Regions from separate parts of the Klebsiella sp. R445 genome, predicted to be linked through region 2. Evidence: predicted binding sites of a transcription regulator. Region 2 holds the regulator's gene; the other holds the start of a gene.
The links. The regulator LexA, encoded in region 2, represses DNA repair genes until DNA is damaged. The targets are predictions, from matches to a motif close to TNCTGTATGTACATACAGNA.

Region 1 (10,128 bases), 1.5 Mb from region 2:
TGCATGATCATCATGCCTTTGGCGTGAATGTTACCGCCCAGCTCCGCCTTGCGCTCCACGTCGATAAACTCACCGTCACCGATGTGTACGACGCAGCTAATGCGCGATGGCTCACCAAATGCGCGAGGATGACCCGGGAATTCGATGACCGACAGGGCGTTGATCTGACCAATGCATTCGCCTTCGGTTTCAATCAGGATCTGTTCCTGCAGGATTTCATCCTGGATACGCTCGGCAAGATAGCCTTCACGCCACTCACGGCGAGCCAGCATGGTTTGCATCTCTTCGGCGGTGATCTGTTCACCTTCGCAGAAGGCGGCGGCCTCACGCAGCTGACGAGCGATCCATTGCGGACACAGTGGCAGCATCTCCTGGTCACCGGTATAGCGGGCCGCTTCCTGAATCAGCAGGTGCCAGGCGTCCGCCGCCAGGCCAGGCAGCTCGAGCTGCTGCGCATTTTTCCAGACCCACTGACACCATTGCTTCAGGGTGTCTTCATCAGCAATCTGCAGATTGTCTTCGTACTCGCTGTAAATCGCCTGCGCAGAGAGCTCGGGTTCCATCTCCTGGAAATCCGCCAGTGACTCACGCTCGCCGACCAGAATGACCTTCAGGTTGAGCGGCATCGAGGGAATGCTGACCGGCAGAGGACGGGACTCGTCAATGGACAGCCAGTCAAAGCGCTGGCGAATAATCATGCTTTTCAGGCGCATCCACAGCAGTGGCTGTGCCAGTAATGCACGCAGAGAAATAATTAAGACGCCACCATTTGTGCGATGCACAAGGCCCGGTTGCAGCGAGATTTCGCCGTTAAATTGCCGTACGCAGCCAAAGAGCTGTTCTGCTTCGACCCAATCGGCAGTTTCAACCGGGGCGGTGCTGGCAAAATTATCGTCAGCGTGCGTTGCCGGTGTCAGGGTGACGTTTCCGCCGTTGACCTGGTAGCGAACGCCGTACAGCGGGTCCGTCGGTTCAAACAGCGTGCGGGTTTCTGTCGCCAGCCATTGCAGGTATTCCGCTTCTTCAGGGGCTTTAACCAGCATGAATGGCGAGATGGTCGGGGTCACAAGAAGTTGTTCCAGACCATAGAATAAACGGGGCTGCAGCTCGCCTGCGAGGGATTCCTCAGCATGGGCTAAATCAGCTTGTGCAAACAGCGCCTGATAACTTTCCGTATCAGGAGCAAGGTCTTTTCGGGTCAGTTTCGTAATGGTCAAAGTCGCTGTTTTTAGTCAGATGTAAAGCGCGCGATTATACCTTATGCTGCGTCCGAGCACACGGAGGATTACATGTGCAGTGATGATAAGCGGGTTACCTGCATCACGAATGATGATTTATTCTCAGCACATCGGGAAAAAACTGATATCCTGAAATGAGTTACACGGTCACATTGAGATCGCAATGAAATATCAACAACTGGAAAATCTTGAAAGCGGCTGGAAATGGAATTATCTGGTAAAGAAGCACCGGGAAGGTGAGCTGATTACCCGCCATATTGAAGCCAGCGCAGCAAAAGCCGCGGTCGATGTCTTACTGACGCTCGAAAATGAACCGGTTCTGGTGCATACTTGGATTGAGCAGCATATGAATCCGGAATTAACCAACCGCATGAAGCAGACTATCCGGGCGCGTCGCAAGCGTCACTTTAACGCAGAGCATCAGCATACGCGCAAAAAGTCGATCGACCTGGAGTTTATCGTCTGGCAGCGTCTGGCTGGGTTGGCGCATCGACGTGGCAAAACATTGTCAGAAACCATCGTGCAGTTGATCGAGGACGCGGAGCATAAAGAGAAATATGCCAGCAAAATGTCCAGCCTGAAGCACGATTTGCAGGTATTGCTCGGTAAAGAGTGATGTTAAGGGTAGGGGGAGCTCGTGTCGTGGCGAGTGGCCGTTTACTTCGGTATCTGAATTTAGCGTAAAAAAAACCCCGCATCAGCGGGGTTTTTTATAGGTAGTAATCTTAAGCCTGCGGCTGAGATACTACGTCTTTGTAACCTTTAACTTCGATCTCTACGCGACGATCTGGGCCCAGGCAGTCGATCAGTGCAGCGCGAGCTTTCACGTTGTCACAGGTATTGCCGGTAACCGGGTTGGATTCACCCATGCCACGTGCGGAGATTTTGCCAGCCGGGATACCTTTAGAAACCAGGTAATCAACAACAGACTGAGCACGTTTCTCGGACAGCTGCTGGTTGTAAGCGTCAGAACCGATACGGTCGGTATAGCCCAGAACCACTGCAGAACCGTCTTTCGGATCCATGTTGCTCAGCTGGGTGTACAGCTGATCCAGAGCCTGCTGACCTTCCGGTTTCAGGGTAGATTTGTTGAAGTTGAACAGTACGTCAGACTTCAGGGTGAAGTGCTTGGTAGTAACTTCTGGAGCCGGAGCCGGAGCCGGAGCTACAACTGGAGCTACATCGTCCTGACCGAAACGGTAGGAAACACCCAGGCTCAGCATGCCGTTATCCGGACGCGCGCCAACGGTACCTGCATCACCGATGTTGTTAACCCACTGGTATTCCAGACGAGTAGCGATGTCACGAGTAACAGCCCACTCTAAACCACCAGCAAATACCGGGGATACGCCAGTGTCGTGTTCGCTGCGGGAAACGCCGGTAGAACCGTAGTTGCCATCAGCGTCTGCACGCCAAACCATACCACCCAGACGGGTATAGATATCCAGATCGTCAGTGATCGGGTAACCCAGTTTAGCGGTCAGCTGAACGCCCTGAGCTTTGAATGCGCCGTTGTCTACGCTGCCTTTGTATGCAACGCGACCCAGCCAGTCATAACCCATTTCAAAACCGAGGTACGGGTTAACCTGGTAACCACCGAACGCACCAGCACCAAGCTGGCTGTTATGGGTAGGACCATTGTTGCCCTGGAAACCGTTACCGTAGAAACCGGTATCGTGAAACTGGGACCAACCCAGTTTACCACCTGCATACCAGGTGTTATCTTTCGGTGCGGCCTGCGCTACGGTAGCGAAGCCAGCCAGTGCCACTGCAATCGCGATAGCTGTCTTTTTCATTTTTTGCGCCTCATTATCATCCAAAATTCGCCATGAAGGTACAAAAGACCTCACGGTTAAATCCTTCACCCGGGGCGTGACTTGTTGTTAACTATGCTGATACATGCAGCGTAAGCCGATCACCCCTGGCGATGTAAAGTCTACAACTTAGTTCGAAACTTACAAGTGTGAACTCCGTCAGGCATATGAAAAAAAAGGGTTGTATACACAATATTTAACAAATATGGTTGATTTTCGTTCGGCAAAAAAAGCTGCGAAACCGCATCAGACAGGCATTTCGGCAAAAATGGCCCTGTTAAAAATATGGAATTGGTGTGATCAAAAAAAATTCTAGGATTCATCCTAATTTAGCTTAATGATACAAATTAGAGTGAATTTTTAGGCCGCTGAGTTGTCTGCCACCCTGGTTCATATTTCCAACAGGGCGCATGATGAAGCCCATGGCATGACCTTCCTCTGCTGCGATGACCAGACGGTCGTGTTCGTCTGCAGTAAGTTCATCTGACAACCAGCCAATAACGACACTGTAATTGCCGGTACGGAGCGCGCGGATCATCGATTCTACGGTGTTGCACGGCGACAGTTGGCTGATCTGCATTACCTTGGTTAACGGTAAACCAGCAGACTGCACCCATTCGCGGCTCAGTTTCTGTTTCGGTGTTAGCCAGAGCTGCCAACGAGACTGTTGCCCCAACTGCTGTAATAAAGGTAGCAGGAGTAGCTGCGTCATCATAGGCTGATCTTCGCGGTAGACAATTTCACTAATCAGCCCGCTGGCTGGTTGTTCGGTGACGTCTTGCGAATGGCGACGTACGGAAGCAGAAGTCAGTGATGAACGGTTTGCGTAAGCTGAAGTGAACATAGTCTATCCCGCCTGTGAGTTACTGTATGAATGTACAGTATATCTACCTGGGGAAAAGATCAACCTCATTTATCATTTTTGTGGTTGAAAATCGTACATGTGTCCTGACGCGATCTTACCGGGCGATGCAGGACTCAGGGAACGGGAGATCCTTCATGGTATATTCTATTTTTGGCGATAATTTTCTGAAAGCCCCTCGCAAAACGATACGTTAATTGGCAAGAATCTAAAAATCATCTTGCTGCAATAAACGAAGTCACTTATTTTCAGTATTAACGGTTCCGTTAAAAATAAATTCCGTTCACATGATTAACAAAGGAATAATCATGAAGAAAATCACACATCAACGGTTCCATCAATTTCAGGAATGTTTATCATCACTCGGGAAAATACATTGCCGGCCGCTTTTTGGTGGTTATAGTCTGGCGATAGAAAATACTGTTTTTGCCATGGCAACAGAGGGTGAAGTCTACCTCAAACTCTGTGAGCAAAGCGCGGGCTATCATGTTGTAAAGGCTGCCCCTCTTTTGATTATGCGAAAAAACGGTCGCCCGGTTTTATTGAAATATTATCAAATTGATGAAGCGCTTTGGCGTGACAGTAAAATGTTGCTCAAACTATCCGTGTTTTCATTGCAAACCGCGCGAAATGAAAAAAAACAGCTGCGCGCAACAGGACGGTTGAAAGACCTGCCAAATATAAGTTTCCATATGGAGTTAATGTTAATTCATGTCGGCGTAACCGATGAGCAGACGTTGCGGAATTTGGGGGCTCAGGACGTCTGGTCAAAATTGCGAGAGTCAAATAAAGCGCTCTCGCTGAATTTTCTTTATGCATTAGAGGGCGCGATTGTCGGTGTGCATGCTGCAGCGCTCCCGACGCAACGTCGGCGGGAGCTTGCAGAATGGGCTGGTGGTCAGCACCGTGATATCGAAGGCTACTCCGGTTGAACCGCAACCTGTTTTTGTAAGCGGCATATTTCCGGTAACAGCGCCAGTAGCAGGCCAATTTGCTGGAGCACCAGCGGTTCTTTACTGTCAGGTTGGGGGTCGAGATGCTGGATCCGAGTCTGCAAACTATTGAGCGCTTGCTGCACCCGATGTTCGTCGGAAGGCCTGTGGTGCAGCGCATCATCAACGTAACAGACGGCATCATCAAGCAGCGCCAGAATATCCGGTGTAGTAAGTTTCTCCCGGTGTGCGCCCAGTGCGGAAATATAGCTGGTGAATGTATGGTTCAGGCACAGCAGACGGAATGCGGTTTCGCGCAGTGCGGCGTCAGCCTTTGGCTCTGTGGACAGGTTCGATACCACTGAGGCAAGTTCGCCATCCCGGCTATGGGCATCGCGGCGCGCGACACGATATGCCAGACGATTGTCGCGTCCTTGGTGATACTGCTCAAGAATGGCATCCAGGTAGCGGCAGTTGGCGTTGATCGCCTGAGCCAGCACGCGTGGCAGATTACGGAACTTCCAGTCAGGCCAGATAAAGCTCACTGCCGCCCAGGCGATAGCACAGCCCATCAACGTATCGAAGATACGCGGTAACGCGACTTCGAATCCTTCGCCCAACAGATTAAAACAGAGCAGGACCAGCAGGGTGATAAACATCGTTGCGTGGGCATACTGCACATTGCGAAAAGCGAAGAACAGTACACCAGTCAGGACAATCAACAGCAGTTGTCCTTCCACGGAGGGCACCAGCAGTAATAAGGGCAGTCCGATGGCGACGCCAATCAGGGTGCCGATAATCCGCAGGGCGAGCCGGTGTCGCGTGGCATTATAGTTTGGCTGACAGACAAACAGGCTGGTCAGAAGTATCCAGTAGCCGTGATTCAGTCCGGTAAACTGAATAAACGCATAGCCTGCACAGAGCACCAGCGACATTCGCACCGCGTGGCGGAACAACGCGGATTCAGGCGACATATTACGACGCAGACGCAGCCAGATATCGCTGAAGCCGCTTAGCCTGTCGTCCAGCAGCAAACTTTCGGTATTGCTGTTGGAAGGTGCGATGGTTTGTGCTGACTCAATGGTCGCCAGTTGGGCGTCGATCGCCCGTAAATTATTAAGCAGAAAGCCCAGGGCCTTGATTTGCTCGGCCGGGGCGCCACTGGCACGTACGCGATCGAGGGCGGAATCAAGATGCATAAAGGCCCGTTCGAAATGGGCATCGTGCTGATAGGGCTCACGTAACAAAATAGCGCGGGATAATTTCTGACACGCCTGTGCCTGCATCGACAGCATTCGCTGAAAGCGGAACATCACATCGCTATAGCGGAAATGGTCGCGCAGCGTTTGATACTGAATATGGGAGGAGCTGGCACGTTCGTGAATATCCTGGGCCACGAAGTAATACTGCAACGTCCGGCGAGTGCCGCGTTGGCCACGGTCGCCCCGTAGACGAGTCAGCAGCGAGGCTTTGGTCTGATTAAGGGTGGTGACCAGTTGGCCATTCGCAATGGCTAAATCGTATAACGGAGCCTGACTTTCATCTTCGATATCCGGGTCAAACAGGCGAGATTTGAGTTCCAGATAGCGCGCCAGTTGCTCATAGCTACGTGCCAGATTGTCCTGGAGAGGACGAATCGGGAAAATAATATGTCCGGCGAGCGTCAGCACGTTGTACCAGACTGCACCGGTCAACAAAAACAGCGGCTGCAGGTACCAGCGGTCGTAGAGCGTGGTCCCCAGCATGGTATAGATGGCAATCAGCAACGCGCCAAATGCGATGGTGGCGTAACGCTGCCCCAGGCCGCCGAGCAGAATAAATCCTGTCGTCGAGACCGTTAAGCCGAGCGCAAACAGCCACGGCCACGGAAAAAGCAGTTCTACCGACGCAGATGCAATAAAAAAGCACACCAGCGTGATGGCCAGGTTGCGTAGTCGGCCGGTCAAGCGGTCGTCGAGGTCAGTCAGGGCTGCTGCAACCACACCCAGTGTCAGAGGAATGGTGAGTTTAACTTCGCCAAGCCACCACGGAACGGCGGTTGTGCCGCAAAGTGCGATAAAAATCCTGGCGTTATATAGCCAGGTGCTGTTCCATGTATAACGACGTAGCAAGGGGCTAAGCATGGTTTTCTTCCGTCCGGTTACTGAAAGCGACGGCGCGCATTGGCTTCACGCGCAGCGCGGGCAGTTTCGACGGAAACTACTCTGCGTCCTACCGGCCACAGTGCAATGGCGGCGATTTTAAAATTGGCGATACCAACCGGGATCCCGATGATGGTCACACATTGTGCGATGCCGCTAAAGATATGCATCAGGCAAAGCCACCAGCCAAAGAAGATAAACCACAGAATATTTAAAAGCGTACCGCCGGTGTTGAGCAGCGCACTTTTTCTTTGCGGTTCCAGTTCATCAACATGAATCGCTTCATTGCCATAAGGCAGAAGCGACAGTCGGGTAATTTCCCAGCAGGAACGGGTTAACGGCAGCGTGAAGATCAGAATGATGCTGACCAGTGTTGCCAGCAGCCAGCCCAAGGTGGTTGCGAAACCACCAAGGATAAAGTTCAGAATATTCAGAATGGTACGCATAAACCCTCAGTTCAGTTCTGGAGATAATATCTCCGTCATACTTCAGGTTGCCTGTACGCTGGCGATGTTCGCTCACCGGAACGACTGACCTGAGTACGCTCATCGGGGTTCGCCCACCTGCCGCTGTGCTGCAACTTGCAGTATGCCGGGTATAAGACCCGACCATTGTAACGTTTTTTACGCTGGAGCACCTGGTCGCAGGCGGTTAAACTTGAAAACATCCAACCTGATTGATATTCGGCATTATATGGAACTTAAAGCGACAACATTAGGCAAGCGCATGGCACAGCATCCTTACGACAGGGTGCAACTGCTCAACGCCGGAGTAAAGGTATCTGGTGATAACCATGAATATATCATACCTTTCAATCAGTTATTGTCGGTTCATTGCAAGCGAGGCCTGGTGTGGGGCGAGCTGGAGTTTGTTCTGCCGGACAGCAAAGTGGTGCGTTTGCACGGTACCGAATGGAATGAGACGCAACGTTTCTTTCATCATCTGAATACGCTCTGGCTGCAGTGGAGTACGGAAATGAGCAACATTTCCGCCGATGTTCTCCGCCAGCTGCTGGTGGATGCGGGTCGCGCCAGCGCAGAAGGCAAATGGCTGACCCGTCAACAGGTCACTGAAGTACAGGGGAAAATTCGTCGGGCGCTCGCCGGGCTGCCGATGCCGACCAGCCGCCTTGATGCTTTTGAGAACTGTCGTGAGCTGTGGCAGGAGTGCCAGGGCTGGCTGGCTGATACCGAAACCGCGCGCCTTGCCCATAACCAGGCGTTTACTCGGGCGATGCTGGAACAGTACAGCGGCTTTTTTGCCGGGATAGAATCCTCACCGCTTAACCCGGCGCAGGCGAGAGCGGTGGTAAACGGCGAGCGCTCGCTGTTGGTACTGGCCGGTGCCGGAAGCGGAAAAACGTCGGTCCTGGTTGCCCGCGCCGGTTGGTTGCTGACGCGAGGCGAAGCCGCTCCCGACCAGATCCTGCTGCTGGCGTTTGGTCGCCAGGCCGCCCAGGAGATGGACGAGCGCATCCGCGAGCGGTTGAGCTCTGACGATATTACGGCACGCACCTTTCACTCGCTGGCGCTGCATATTATTCAGCAAGGCAGCAAAAAAGTGCCCGCCATCAGCAAGCTGGAGAGCGATAGCTCCGCGCGTCAGGCCCTGTTGCTGAAAAACTGGCGTCTGCAGTGCCAGGAGAAAAAAGCACAGGCAAAAGGTTGGCGCCAGTGGCTGGAAGAAGAGATGGACTGGCAGGTGCCGGACGGCGAATTCTGGCAGGACAAGAAAATACAGCGGCGGATGGCCAGCCGCCTCGATCGCTGGGTCAGTTTGATGCGCATGCACGGAGGTTCGCAAGCCGAGATGATCGCCGGCGCACCGGAAGCGGTGCGCGATCTGTTCGGCAAGCGCGTTAAGCTGATGGCTCCGCTGCTGAAAGCGTGGAAAACGGCGCTGAAAGAGGAAAATGCGGTCGACTTTTCCGGGCTGATACACCAGGCGGTGAATATTCTGGATAAAGGTCGGTTTGTCAGTCCGTGGAAGCATATCCTGGTGGATGAGTTTCAGGATATCTCGCCCCAGCGTGCCGCGCTGCTTGCGGCTTTACGCCGTCAGAATGCCCAGACTACACTGTTTGCCGTTGGCGACGACTGGCAGGCCATTTACCGCTTTAGCGGAGCGCAGCTTTCTCTGACAACGGCCTTCAACCACTATTTTGGTGAGGGGGATTGCTGCGCGCTGGATACCACCTACCGATTTAATGGTCGCATTGGCGAGGTGGCGAACGGCTTTATCCAACAAAACCCGCACCAGATGAGCAAACCGTTGAACAGCCTGACTGCCGGAGACAAAAAGGCGGTGACCCTGCTGGCAGACGACAAGCTTGACGATCTGCTGGATAAGCTCAGCGGCTATGCGAAGCCGGAACAGCGGATCCTATTATTGGCCCGTTATCATCACCTGAAGCCAGAGGCATTGGAAAAAGCTGCCACGCGCTGGCCGCATCTGCAGCTTGATTTCATGACTATTCATGCCAGCAAAGGCCAGCAGGCGGATTACGTAATTATTCTGGGACTTCAGGAGGGCGACGATGCGTTCCCGGCGCCAGCCCGCGAATCGATCATGGAACAGGCGTTGTTGCCGCAGCCGGAGGATTTCCCCGATGCTGAAGAACGACGTCTGCTGTATGTCGCGATGACGCGCGCGCGGCTGCGCGTCTGGCTGCTGTTCAACAAAGCTCAGCCTTCGCCTTTCGTCGAAATGTTAGAAGCGCTTGATGTGCCGGTGGCGAGAAAACCGTAAGAAGCTGGCGGACTCGCCGCCAGCCGGACTTACTTAAGACGTTCGGCGAGGTAACGTTGATAATCCGGGATCAGGATATCGAGCGGCTCATTGAAGGTCGGTGACAGAATAATAAAGTCGGCCGTTGACGCATTGGTAGCGACGGGGATGTTCCAGACCGTCGCCAGGCGCAGCAGCGCTTTCACGTCTGGATCGTGCGGTACCGCGTTGAGCGGGTCCCAGAAGAAAATCAGCACATCGATTTTCCCTTCCGAGATCAGCGCACCAACCTGCTGATCGCCGCCCATCGGGCCGCTCAGCATCGCGTTCACCTCAAGCCCGGTCGCCCGGGAAATAAGGTTACCGGTGGTGCCGGTTGCATAGAGTTCGTGCTGGGCCAGCAGTGGCTGGTGG
Region 2 (10,128 bases):
GGATCCCGCCCTTATGGATCCTGGCCGTTTTTGTTGCCGGCGTCTGGCTGATGCGCGCCGCTGGCTGCGTGGTAAACGACTATGCCGACCGCAAATTTGATGGTCACGTTAAGCGGACCGCCCACCGTCCGTTGCCCAGCGGCGATGTCTCGGAAAAAGAGGCCCGGGTGCTGTTTGCGGTGCTGGTGCTGCTGTCATTTTTGCTGGTACTGACCTTAAACACCATGACTATTCTGCTGTCGGTGGCAGGGTTGGCGCTGGCGTGGGTGTATCCGTTTATGAAACGCTACACCCATCTGCCGCAGGTGGTGCTGGGGGCGGCGTTTGGCTGGTCCATTCCGATGGCCTTCTCGGCGGTCAGCGAAGCGTTGCCGCTGAGCTGCTGGCTGATGTTCCTCGCCAATATCCTGTGGGCCGTGGCTTATGACACCCAGTACGCGATGGTCGACAGGGACGATGACCTCAAAATCGGCATCAAATCGACGGCGATTCTGTTTGGTGAACATGACCGCCTGATTATCGGTATTTTGCAGATTGGCGTGCTGGTATTGATGGCCGCTGTCGGCTGGCTGAACGGGCTGCAGTGGGAGTTTTACTGGTCACTGTTTATCGCGGCAGGGCTGTTTTTCTGGCAGCAGAAGCTGATTGCCCGACGCGAACGCGACGGCTGCTTCAAAGCGTTTCTGAACAATAACTATGTTGGGCTGGTGCTGTTTCTTGGGCTGGCAATGAGCTATCTGGCATAGGCTGGCATAGGATATTCCCGGCTGGTGCTAGGCGGTAGCACCAGCCGGGAAGAGAACATCCACGCTTAATCGTTACGCATCATCCTGGGTAACGCTTTCAATCGTCAAACGCACGTCCGACGTGATCAGCGCTGCCAGCATCTGGTAGACCTTCAGCGTTTCTTCCGGCTCGGCATCGCCGGTATCACTGATATAGCCTTCGTCACGCAGCGTCAGCACGAGCGTACTGAATACCGCTTTATCGAAGAACTCCGGTGCGTTGATACCGTGCAGAACCGACAGACGTTGCGCCACGGTCCGGCTCTCTTTCTCCAGTGAACTGCGGTTAATCGACGGGTTCGCGCTCAGCAGCCAGAAGGTAATGGCATAACGCTGGAGCGTTTCACGCGCGCCTGCGGCCAGCAGCTGCAGGGAACGAGAGTGAGAAGGGTTGATACTGATCTCATCGTCTTTCAGGACAATCAGCCCCTGACGCTGCATTTCCGCCGTCAGCGCATCAAGCACGCCCGCCAGCTCGGATTTCTCCCAGCGCAGGAACAGCTCAGCCTTCAGCAGCGGATAGAACATCTCAACATGACGCAGCACTTCCGCACGACTGATGCGACGATGCTGAGTGATAATCGCCGCCAGCAGCGACGGCAGCATCAGCATATGCGCGATGTTGTTGCGGTAGTAGGTCATCAGCACCGCCTGCTCGCGCGGCAGAATGATGATGTCGCCGATGGTGTCTTTCTCGACTTCGAACTTGTTCATCTTCAGCGCGTGGTCGATAAGCTCACTGGCGGTAGCCGTCGGCGTGGTCGCGTCCGGGGAGTACGGGACGTTACGCAGCAGATCGAGGTAGCATTCCAGCTGTTGCGTCAGCTGTTCGCGGGTCAGTGAACGCTGACGAGAGGCCAGCAGCGCGGTGCAGCACAGGTTCATGGCGTTCGCCGCGCCGGCGTTGTTGATGCGCACCATCAGATCGGAGGCAATGTTGTTCACCGTCGGCGTCAGCCACGATGGGCGTACGGCCTCAATCGGGTCGATGGATTCGCGCCATTCCGGAACATGCTGGTTCAGGTAGGTCATCAGCGGCAGCGGTTCACCGAAGTTCACATAGCCCTGACCGAGGTTACGCAGCTTGCTCAGACCACGGAGCATCTGTGGCAGACTCTCTTTTTCTTTGGTCGCGCCGCGCAGCTCTTTGGCGTAAGTTCCCACTTCCATGACGTGCTCGTAGCCGATGTAGATCGGTACCAGCGTAATCGGACGAGTCCCACCGCGCAGCATGGCCTGGATGGTCATCGACAGGGTGCCGGTTTTCGGATCCAGCAGACGGCCGGTACGGGAACGCCCGCCCTCCACGAAGTACTCAACCGAGTAACCGCGGCTGAACAGCTCGCCGAGATATTCGCGGAACACCGTGGAATAGAGCTTATTGCCCTTAAAGGTACGGCGAATAAAGAAGGCGCCACCACGACGGAATATCGGGCCTGCTGGCCAGAAGTTCAGGTTGATACCGGCGGCGATGTGCGGCGGCACCAGACCCTGGTGATACAGCACGTAGGAGAGCAGCAGGTAGTCCATATGGCTACGGTGACACGGCACGTAGACAATTTCGTGCCCTTCATGCGCCAGCTGACGCACGCGCTCGGCGTTATGGACATTGATCCCCTGATACAGACGGTTCCAGGTAAACCCGAGCACGCGGTCGGTCAGGCGAATCATCTCGTAGGAGAAGTTAGCCGCGATCTCTTCCATCAGCGCGACGGCGTTCTGCTGTGCTTTCTCGTGGGAGATTTTCTTGCTGCGCGCTTCATCTTCCACCGCACGGGCGATGGCTTTTGAGGCCAGCAGCTTGTTGAACAGGTCCTGACGCGCGGGCAGGCGCGGGCCGACGGCCGCCAGACGCTGGCGGGCGAAGTGCATACGCGCGACACGTGCCAGTTTCTGGGCGATAATTTTATCGGTACCGTGCTCGGTAGCCATTCTGCGCAGCGACACCGGCGGGGAGAAGCGGACAAAGCTGTCACGTCCCAGCCACAGCACGGCGAAGAATTTCTGAATGCCGTTCAGCATGCGCAGCGGCGGGTTCACTTCGCCTTTCTCACGTCCTGGCGCGCGGCCGAACATCACCGACACCGGCACCATTTGCACGTCCAGGTCAGGATGGTTACGGTGCAGATCCAGGTAGTCGTGGAACAGCTTGATGGACTCTTCTTTCGGCGTGTAATAGGTGAATACACGCGGGCCGCCGTGGATGAAGACGTAGCGCGGCAGCAGAGCACCGTCGATTTCCAGCGGTTCGAGCGGGTCAGGTAAATCGTGCTCGAGGCACTGGGCGCGCAGCGTCAGCAGGTCTGCCTTCGAGTTATAAGGCAGGACATACATAATAGGACGCGAGGTATCCAGCCCTAATTCCTGAGCAGGTTCTGCGGGAATAGACTTGCTTTTTACCAGCACCCGTAATGGTAAATTCAGTAATTTATAGTAAATTCGTTGCCAGCCGGACATAAACGATGTGAAGCCTCTGGTTAATCATGCAAATGCGCGGCAAGAATAACAGAAAGCGCGCAAAATTTCCGTTGCCACACGGCAAACGCGTACACTCATTGACGTCATTTACATAAAAAGGTTCTTTTGATGGCCAATAATACCACTGGGTTAACCCGAATTATTAAAGCGGCAGGTTATTCCTGGAAAGGGTTCCGTGCGGCATGGATAAATGAGGCCGCCTTTCGTCAGGAAGGCGTCGCCGCGATTATTGCCGTGGCGATCGCCTGCTGGCTGGACGTTGACGCTATCACCCGTGTGCTGCTGATCGGCTCGGTCCTGTTAGTGATGATAGTCGAAATTATTAATAGCGCGATTGAGGCGGTGGTGGACCGTATTGGCCCGGAACACCATGAACTGTCAGGGCGCGCGAAAGATATGGGGTCCGCGGCGGTACTGTTGGCTATCGCGATCGCGCTGATCACCTGGGGGCTTTTGCTGTGGGCGCATTACCATTAATTCGTCGCCAGGCGTGATGGGCGATCGGCTGCGCAAAAATGGAAAGTATCTCCTGATTTTTGTGTGAAATTTGATTCCAAAATCACCGTTAACTGTATATACTCACAGCATAACTGTATATACACCCAGGGGGCGGGATGAAAGCGTTAACGACCAGGCAGCAAGAGGTGTTTGATCTCATTCGGGATCATATCAGCCAGACGGGCATGCCGCCGACGCGTGCGGAAATTGCTCAGCGCTTGGGGTTCCGTTCTCCGAACGCGGCGGAAGAGCACCTGAAAGCGCTGGCCCGTAAAGGCGCAATCGAGATTATCTCTGGTGCCTCCCGCGGTATTCGTCTGCTGACGGAAGAAGAACCCGGTCTGCCGCTGATCGGCCGCGTGGCCGCCGGTGAGCCGCTGCTGGCTCAGCAGCATATCGAAGGCCATTTCCAGGTCGACCCGGCGATGTTCAAGCCGAATGCCGATTTCCTGCTGCGCGTTAGCGGTATGTCGATGAAAGATATCGGTATCCTCGACGGCGATCTGCTGGCAGTGCATAAAACGCAGGATGTGCGTAATGGCCAGGTTGTCGTGGCGCGTATCGACGAAGAAGTGACGGTTAAACGCCTTAAAAAACAGGGCAACATCGTCGAACTCCTGCCAGAAAACAGCGAGTTTTCACCGATCGTGGTGAATCTGCGCGAACAAAATTTCACTATTGAAGGGCTGGCCGTTGGCGTGATCCGCAACGGAGAGTGGCTGTAACACCTTCACCACGCAGCATCGTCTGATGGATGATGCTGCGCTGTCTTCTCTCAGTCAGGCTCTTTCCTATGCTCTTTCACGCCGCTGATAAAGCCCTGTGGCGCCTGGCGCTACCCATGATTTTCTCCAATATCACCGTCCCGCTGCTGGGTCTGGTTGATACCGCCGTTATCGGCCACCTCGACAGCCCGGTTTATCTCGGCGGCGTCGCGGTGGGTGCCACGACCACCAGTTTCCTTTTCATGCTGCTGCTTTTCCTGCGGATGAGCACCACCGGGCTGACGGCTCAGGCCTTTGGCGCAAAAGACCCCCTCCGTCTGGCGCGGGCGTTGGTGCAGCCATTGGGGCTGGCCTTAGGGGCCGGCCTGATGATTGTCCTGTTCCGGGCACCGCTGATCGACCTGGCGTTGCATATCGTGGGCGGCAATCAGGCGGTTCTGGAACAGGCACAACGCTTCCTGGATATTCGTTGGCTTAGCGCTCCGGCCTCGCTGGCAAACCTGGTGCTGCTTGGCTGGCTGCTGGGCGTGCAGTATGCCCGCGCGCCGGTGATCCTGCTGGTGGTTGGCAACCTGCTGAATATTGTCCTCGACCTGTGGCTGGTGATGGGCCTGCACATGAACGTGCAGGGGGCCGCGCTGGCGACGGTGGTCGCTGAATACGCCACCTTTATCATCGGGCTATTGATGGCAAGGCACGTGCTGGTGCTGCGTGGCGTGTCCTTCAGCATACTGAAGAATGCCTGGCGCGGGGATGTGCGACGGCTGCTGGCATTAAACCGCGATATCATGCTGCGCTCCTTACTGCTGCAGCTGTGCTTCGGGGCGGTGACCGTTTTCGGGGCTCGTCTCGGGGGCGATATCGTCGCCGTCAACGCCCTCCTGATGACCATGCTGACCTTCACCGCCTATGCGCTGGATGGGTTTGCCTACGCCGTCGAAGCCCACTCCGGGCAGGCCTATGGCGCGCGAGATGGCAGTCAGTTGCTTGAGGTCTGGCGGGCGGCCTGCCGTCAGTCGGGAATGGTGGCGCTGATATTTGCGGCGATCTACGCCGTGGCGGGGCCGTACATTATCGCGCTGTTAACCTCGATCCCTTCGCTGCAGCAGCTGGCCGACCGCTATCTGATCTGGCAGGTGATTCTGCCGGTAATTGGCGTGTGGTGCTATCTGCTGGATGGCATGTTTATCGGGGCGACGCGGGGAGCTGAGATGCGTAACAGCATGGCGGTGGCGGCGGCAGGGTTTGCCCTGACTCTGTTGACGCTACCGGTTCTCGGGAACCATGGACTGTGGCTGGCGCTGGCGGTCTTCCTTGCGCTGCGCGGCCTGTCGCTGGCGCTGATCTGGCGGCGACACTGGCAGCGCGGCACCTGGTTTTCATAATGGTTTTGTCGCGGTTTTTGTCATGTAGGTGGTTAAAGATTCCGAATAATAAATTAAACCCAGAATTCTTAACTATAGTTAACGTTATGTCCGGCACGCAGCGGGCTGTTAACCCACCGAACGATGAGGACTGAATGATGAACAAAGACGAAATCGGCGGTAACTGGAAACAGTTGAAAGGTAAAGCGAAAGAACAATGGGGTAAGCTCACCGATGATGACATGACGGTCATTGAAGGTAAGCGTGACCAGCTGGTGGGTAAAATCCAGGAACGTTACGGATTTGCCAAAGATCAGGCCGAGAAAGAAGTGTCTGACTGGGAACGTAAAAACGGCCACCGCTGGTAGCGGGGCACATCAGTGTTCTGACCCTTTGTTATTGCCTGCCCGTGCGGTACACGGAGGTACCGACAACCCTGATTCCCGCTCTGGCGCAAGCCTTAGCGGGCTTTCTTTTTAATCAGAATCGTGTGGTCATGCTGGCAGTGCCCCGGTGTACTACAGGCTTCGACTTCGACGCAGCCGGCACACAGACCATGTGCTTCAATCACGTTATGACGCAGCGCGAAGCCCATTCTGGCAGCCAGGGTATGCATAATATCTTCCAGCCCTTCGGCACACTCTTCTTTCACCACGCCGCAGCGATCGCAGATAAACATCGCGGAGGTATGGGTCGGCTGATCGATCAGATGGCACAGCACGTAGCTGTTGGTTGATTCAACCTTATGCACGAATCCCTGCTCAAGCAGAAACTCCAGCGCACGATACACCGTGGGCGGTTTAGCCTGCGGCTCTTTATCGCGGAGCAGGTCGAGCAGATCGTAGGCGCTAATCGCCCCTTGCTGCAGGCTCATCAGGCGCAATACTTCCAGGCGCTGGGGAGTCAGGCGCACGCCGCGCTGTGCACAGAGCTTTTCAGCATGCGCTAACAATTCTTGCGAAGTGGTCTTATTCATGAGCATCCTCTGGCCGCCCGAGTGTGAAGTTGTTACTTTATCACGATCCAGGCAAAACGCCGAGAACCGGCAGCTTGTGCTATACCTGATGCATCTCATTTTCGGGAGAAAACGATGAAACGACCTGATTGCATTCGACATTGGCATGAACTCGAAGGGCCCGATGATGCCACTTATCCCAATAACCCAGAGCGCTTTTCCATTGGTGCGCCGCTGGCACGTGGGTTACGGCTGAACCGGCTGGGGATCCATCATGAGCGTTTACCGCCAGGCCGTCGGACTTCTTATCCCCACGCAGAAAGTGATGAAGAAGAGTTTATCTACGTGCTGGAGGGGTATCCTGAAGTCTGGATTAACGGCTATCTGTGGAAGCTGGAACCTGGGGACAGCGTTGGATTTCCTGCCGGCACCGGCGTATGCCATACCTTCCTGAATAACACCCAACAGGAGGTACGCCTGTTGGTGGTGGGCGAGGCGAACAAAAAATTCAATCGCATCTATTACCCGCTAAACCCGGAGTATGCCGCGACGCGTCAGGATCGCTGGGTCGATCATCCGCCGCAATTTTTCGGCCCTCACGACGGCAAACCGCGCAGGCGATAGCCCGTGTATCAGGTGCAAAGCGCCCGCGGTGGCGCTATGCGCCTGTGCTGTATCTTTGTGCTATAGTAGCGCCCCTTTTTACCCGGATGCCTGTTTATTCGCCATGATGCCAGAATCAACTTCTCACGTTTTTGCCGCCCACCGTTTTTCCATTGCGCCGATGCTCGACTGGACAGACAGGCACTGCCGTTACTTCCTGCGTCTGCTGTCGCGGCAAACGCTGCTGTATACCGAAATGGTCACCACCGGGGCGATTATTCACGGCAAAGGCGACTATCTGGCCTATAGCGAAGAAGAGCATCCGCTGGCACTGCAGCTGGGTGGTAGCGATCCGGCGGCGCTGGCGCAGTGCGCGAAACTGGCACAAGCCCGCGGCTACGATGAGATCAACCTGAACGTTGGCTGCCCGTCCGACCGCGTGCAGAACGGCATGTTTGGCGCCTGCCTGATGGGCAATGCCCAACTGGTGGCCGACTGTATTAAAGCGATGCGTGATGTGGTGTCGATTCCGGTAACGGTAAAAACCCGTATCGGCATTGATGACCAGGACAGCTATGAATTCCTGTGCGATTTCATCGATACCGTTTCCGGGAAGGGCGAGTGCGAGATGTTTATTATCCACGCCCGTAAAGCCTGGCTCTCTGGCCTGAGCCCGAAAGAAAACCGTGAGATCCCGCCGCTGGATTACCCGCGCGTGTATCAGCTGAAGCGCGACTTCCCGCATCTGACCATGGCGATCAACGGTGGCATTAAATCGCTGGAAGAGGCGAAACTGCACCTGGCGCATATGGATGGCGTGATGGTGGGGCGTGAGGCTTATCAGAATCCGGGGATCCTGGCGTCAGTCGATCGCGAAATCTTTGGCGGTGATGGCGCCGATGCCGATCCGGTCGCGGTGGTGCGCGCGATGTACCCGTACATCGAACGTGAGCTGAGCAACGGGACCTACCTGGGTCATATTACTCGCCATATGTTGGGCCTGTTCCAGGGGATCCCGGGTGCACGCCAGTGGCGTCGCTACCTGAGCGAGAATGCGCATAAAGCCGGTGCCGATATCAACGTGCTGGAACACGCGCTGAAACTGGTTGCCGATAAGCGGTAAGTTTTCACTAAAACCTGGTCAAATTCACCATGCCCTGCATAAACCATGCGGGGCATTTTTCTTTATATTCAATACGTTATATTTGGCATGATTTTTGTAATACTCAAAGAAGTTGCATAGACATTTCTTTGGGGAGAAGACGATGCTGGAACTCTTATTCGTTATAGGTTTTTTTGTCATGTTGTTGGTCACCGGCGTGTCGTTACTGGGGATTATCGCCGCCATCGTGGTCGCGACCGCGCTGATGTTCGTGGGTGGGCTGTTTGCATTAATGATTAAACTGCTGCCGTGGTTACTGCTGGCGGTTGTCGTGGTATGGGTGATTCGGGCGATAAAATCACCTGCTGACAACCGTTATCGCGGGAATAACCGTTGGCGTTACTAAGGTATTGAGCGGTGTATCACAACCTGAAGATTTTTGCATAAAACAGCGTAGGCTTTGCTTATTAAATCTGTCACTATTAGCGCGTTAATGAATTCATCGCGCTGTACCCTACATACAGCCGAACAAAAAAAAGTAAGGGCTTCCCAGGTGGAAGCCCTAAACTTTTGTTCCTCTCCCGTCATACGCCTTCAAACGACAAACTACCGAAGTGAAGGATTACGGCAGCAGCAGGCTTGAGCCCTCGGTCACTCGGCTTTCCAGTACCTCATGCGCGCGTCGGGCATCGGTCAGGGCGTATTTCTGGCTGTCCGCCACGTCAACGTTAATCGCGCCGCTGGCAATCAATGAAAACAGCTCGCGGCTGGCTTGCTCCAGCTCTTCACGGTTGGTGATATAGCCTTGCAAAGAAGGGCGGGTGACGAACAGCGAACCTTTCTGGTTGAGGATCCCCAGGTTTACCCCGGTGACCGGGCCAGAAGAGTTGCCAAAGCTGACCATCAGCCCCCGGCGCTGCAGACAATCAAGAGACGCTTCCCAGGTATCCTTCCCCACGGAATCGTAGACCACATGGACTTTTTTCCCTTCGGTTATCTCCTTCAGGCGCTCAACGATATTCTCTTCGCGATAGTTAATCACCTGCCAGGCCCCGGCCTGCTTCGCCCGCTGCGCTTTTTGCGCGCTGCCGACGGTACCAATCAGTTTCGCCCCCAGCGCCTTCGCCCACTGGCAGGCAATCAGCCCAACGCCGCCAGCGGCAGCATGGAACAGGAACGGCTCTCCGGGTTTGATATCGTAGGTTTTACGCAGCAGATAATAGACGGTCAGCCCTTTCAAAAACGAGGCGGCGGCCTGCTCAAAGGAGATTGCGTCCGGTAACAGGGCCGCTTTGTCCGCCGGGACGTTATGCACGGAACTGTAGGCGCCGAGGGCCGATTGCGCGTAGACCACGCGGTCGCCCTGCTGGATATGGGTCACGGCGCGGCCCACTTTGGTCACCACGCCTGCGGCTTCGGTGCCCAGGCCGCTCGGCAGGGACGGCGGCGGATAGAGACCGCTGCGAATATAGGTGTCGATATAGTTAATACCGATGGCTTTGTTTTCTACCTGGATTTCGTTTTCACCGGGCTCTGCGGGGGTAAACTCCACCGCGTTAAGCACTTCCGGGCCACCATGTTTGTGGAATTCAATGCGCGTTGCCATGCTCCCTCCGTA

Region 1: sulA (SOS-induced cell division inhibitor SulA) is a predicted target of LexA. The motif match lies at 3,917-3,936, and genes of this name have one in related genera.

Annotation. Positions count from the first base shown of each region.
Region 1 covers NZ_CP180446.1:1,356,154-1,366,281, reverse strand. Annotated here, with positions in the region: gene ACMYSN_RS06400 (Lon protease family protein) at 1-1,217, opposite strand, end outside; gene matP (macrodomain Ter protein MatP) at 1,402-1,854, shown strand; gene ompA (porin OmpA) at 1,964-3,034, opposite strand; gene sulA (SOS-induced cell division inhibitor SulA) at 3,387-3,896, opposite strand; gene ACMYSN_RS06380 (TfoX/Sxy family DNA transformation protein) at 4,223-4,846, shown strand; gene yccS (YccS family putative transporter) at 4,834-6,969, opposite strand; gene ACMYSN_RS06370 (YccF domain-containing protein) at 6,987-7,433, opposite strand; gene helD (DNA helicase IV) at 7,681-9,735, shown strand; gene mgsA (methylglyoxal synthase) at 9,765-10,128, opposite strand, start outside.
Region 2 covers NZ_CP180446.1:2,845,582-2,855,709, reverse strand. Annotated here, with positions in the region: gene ubiA (4-hydroxybenzoate octaprenyltransferase) at 1-746, shown strand, start outside; gene plsB (glycerol-3-phosphate acyltransferase) at 819-3,242, opposite strand; gene ACMYSN_RS13350 (diacylglycerol kinase) at 3,372-3,740, shown strand; gene lexA (transcriptional repressor LexA) at 3,878-4,486, shown strand; gene dinF (MATE family efflux transporter) at 4,555-5,871, shown strand; gene ACMYSN_RS13335 (CsbD family protein) at 6,009-6,218, shown strand; gene zur (zinc uptake transcriptional repressor Zur) at 6,311-6,826, opposite strand; gene ACMYSN_RS13325 (cupin domain-containing protein) at 6,941-7,429, shown strand; gene dusA (tRNA dihydrouridine(20/20a) synthase DusA) at 7,533-8,531, shown strand; gene pspG (envelope stress response protein PspG) at 8,674-8,916, shown strand; gene ACMYSN_RS13310 (quinone oxidoreductase) at 9,133-10,116, opposite strand.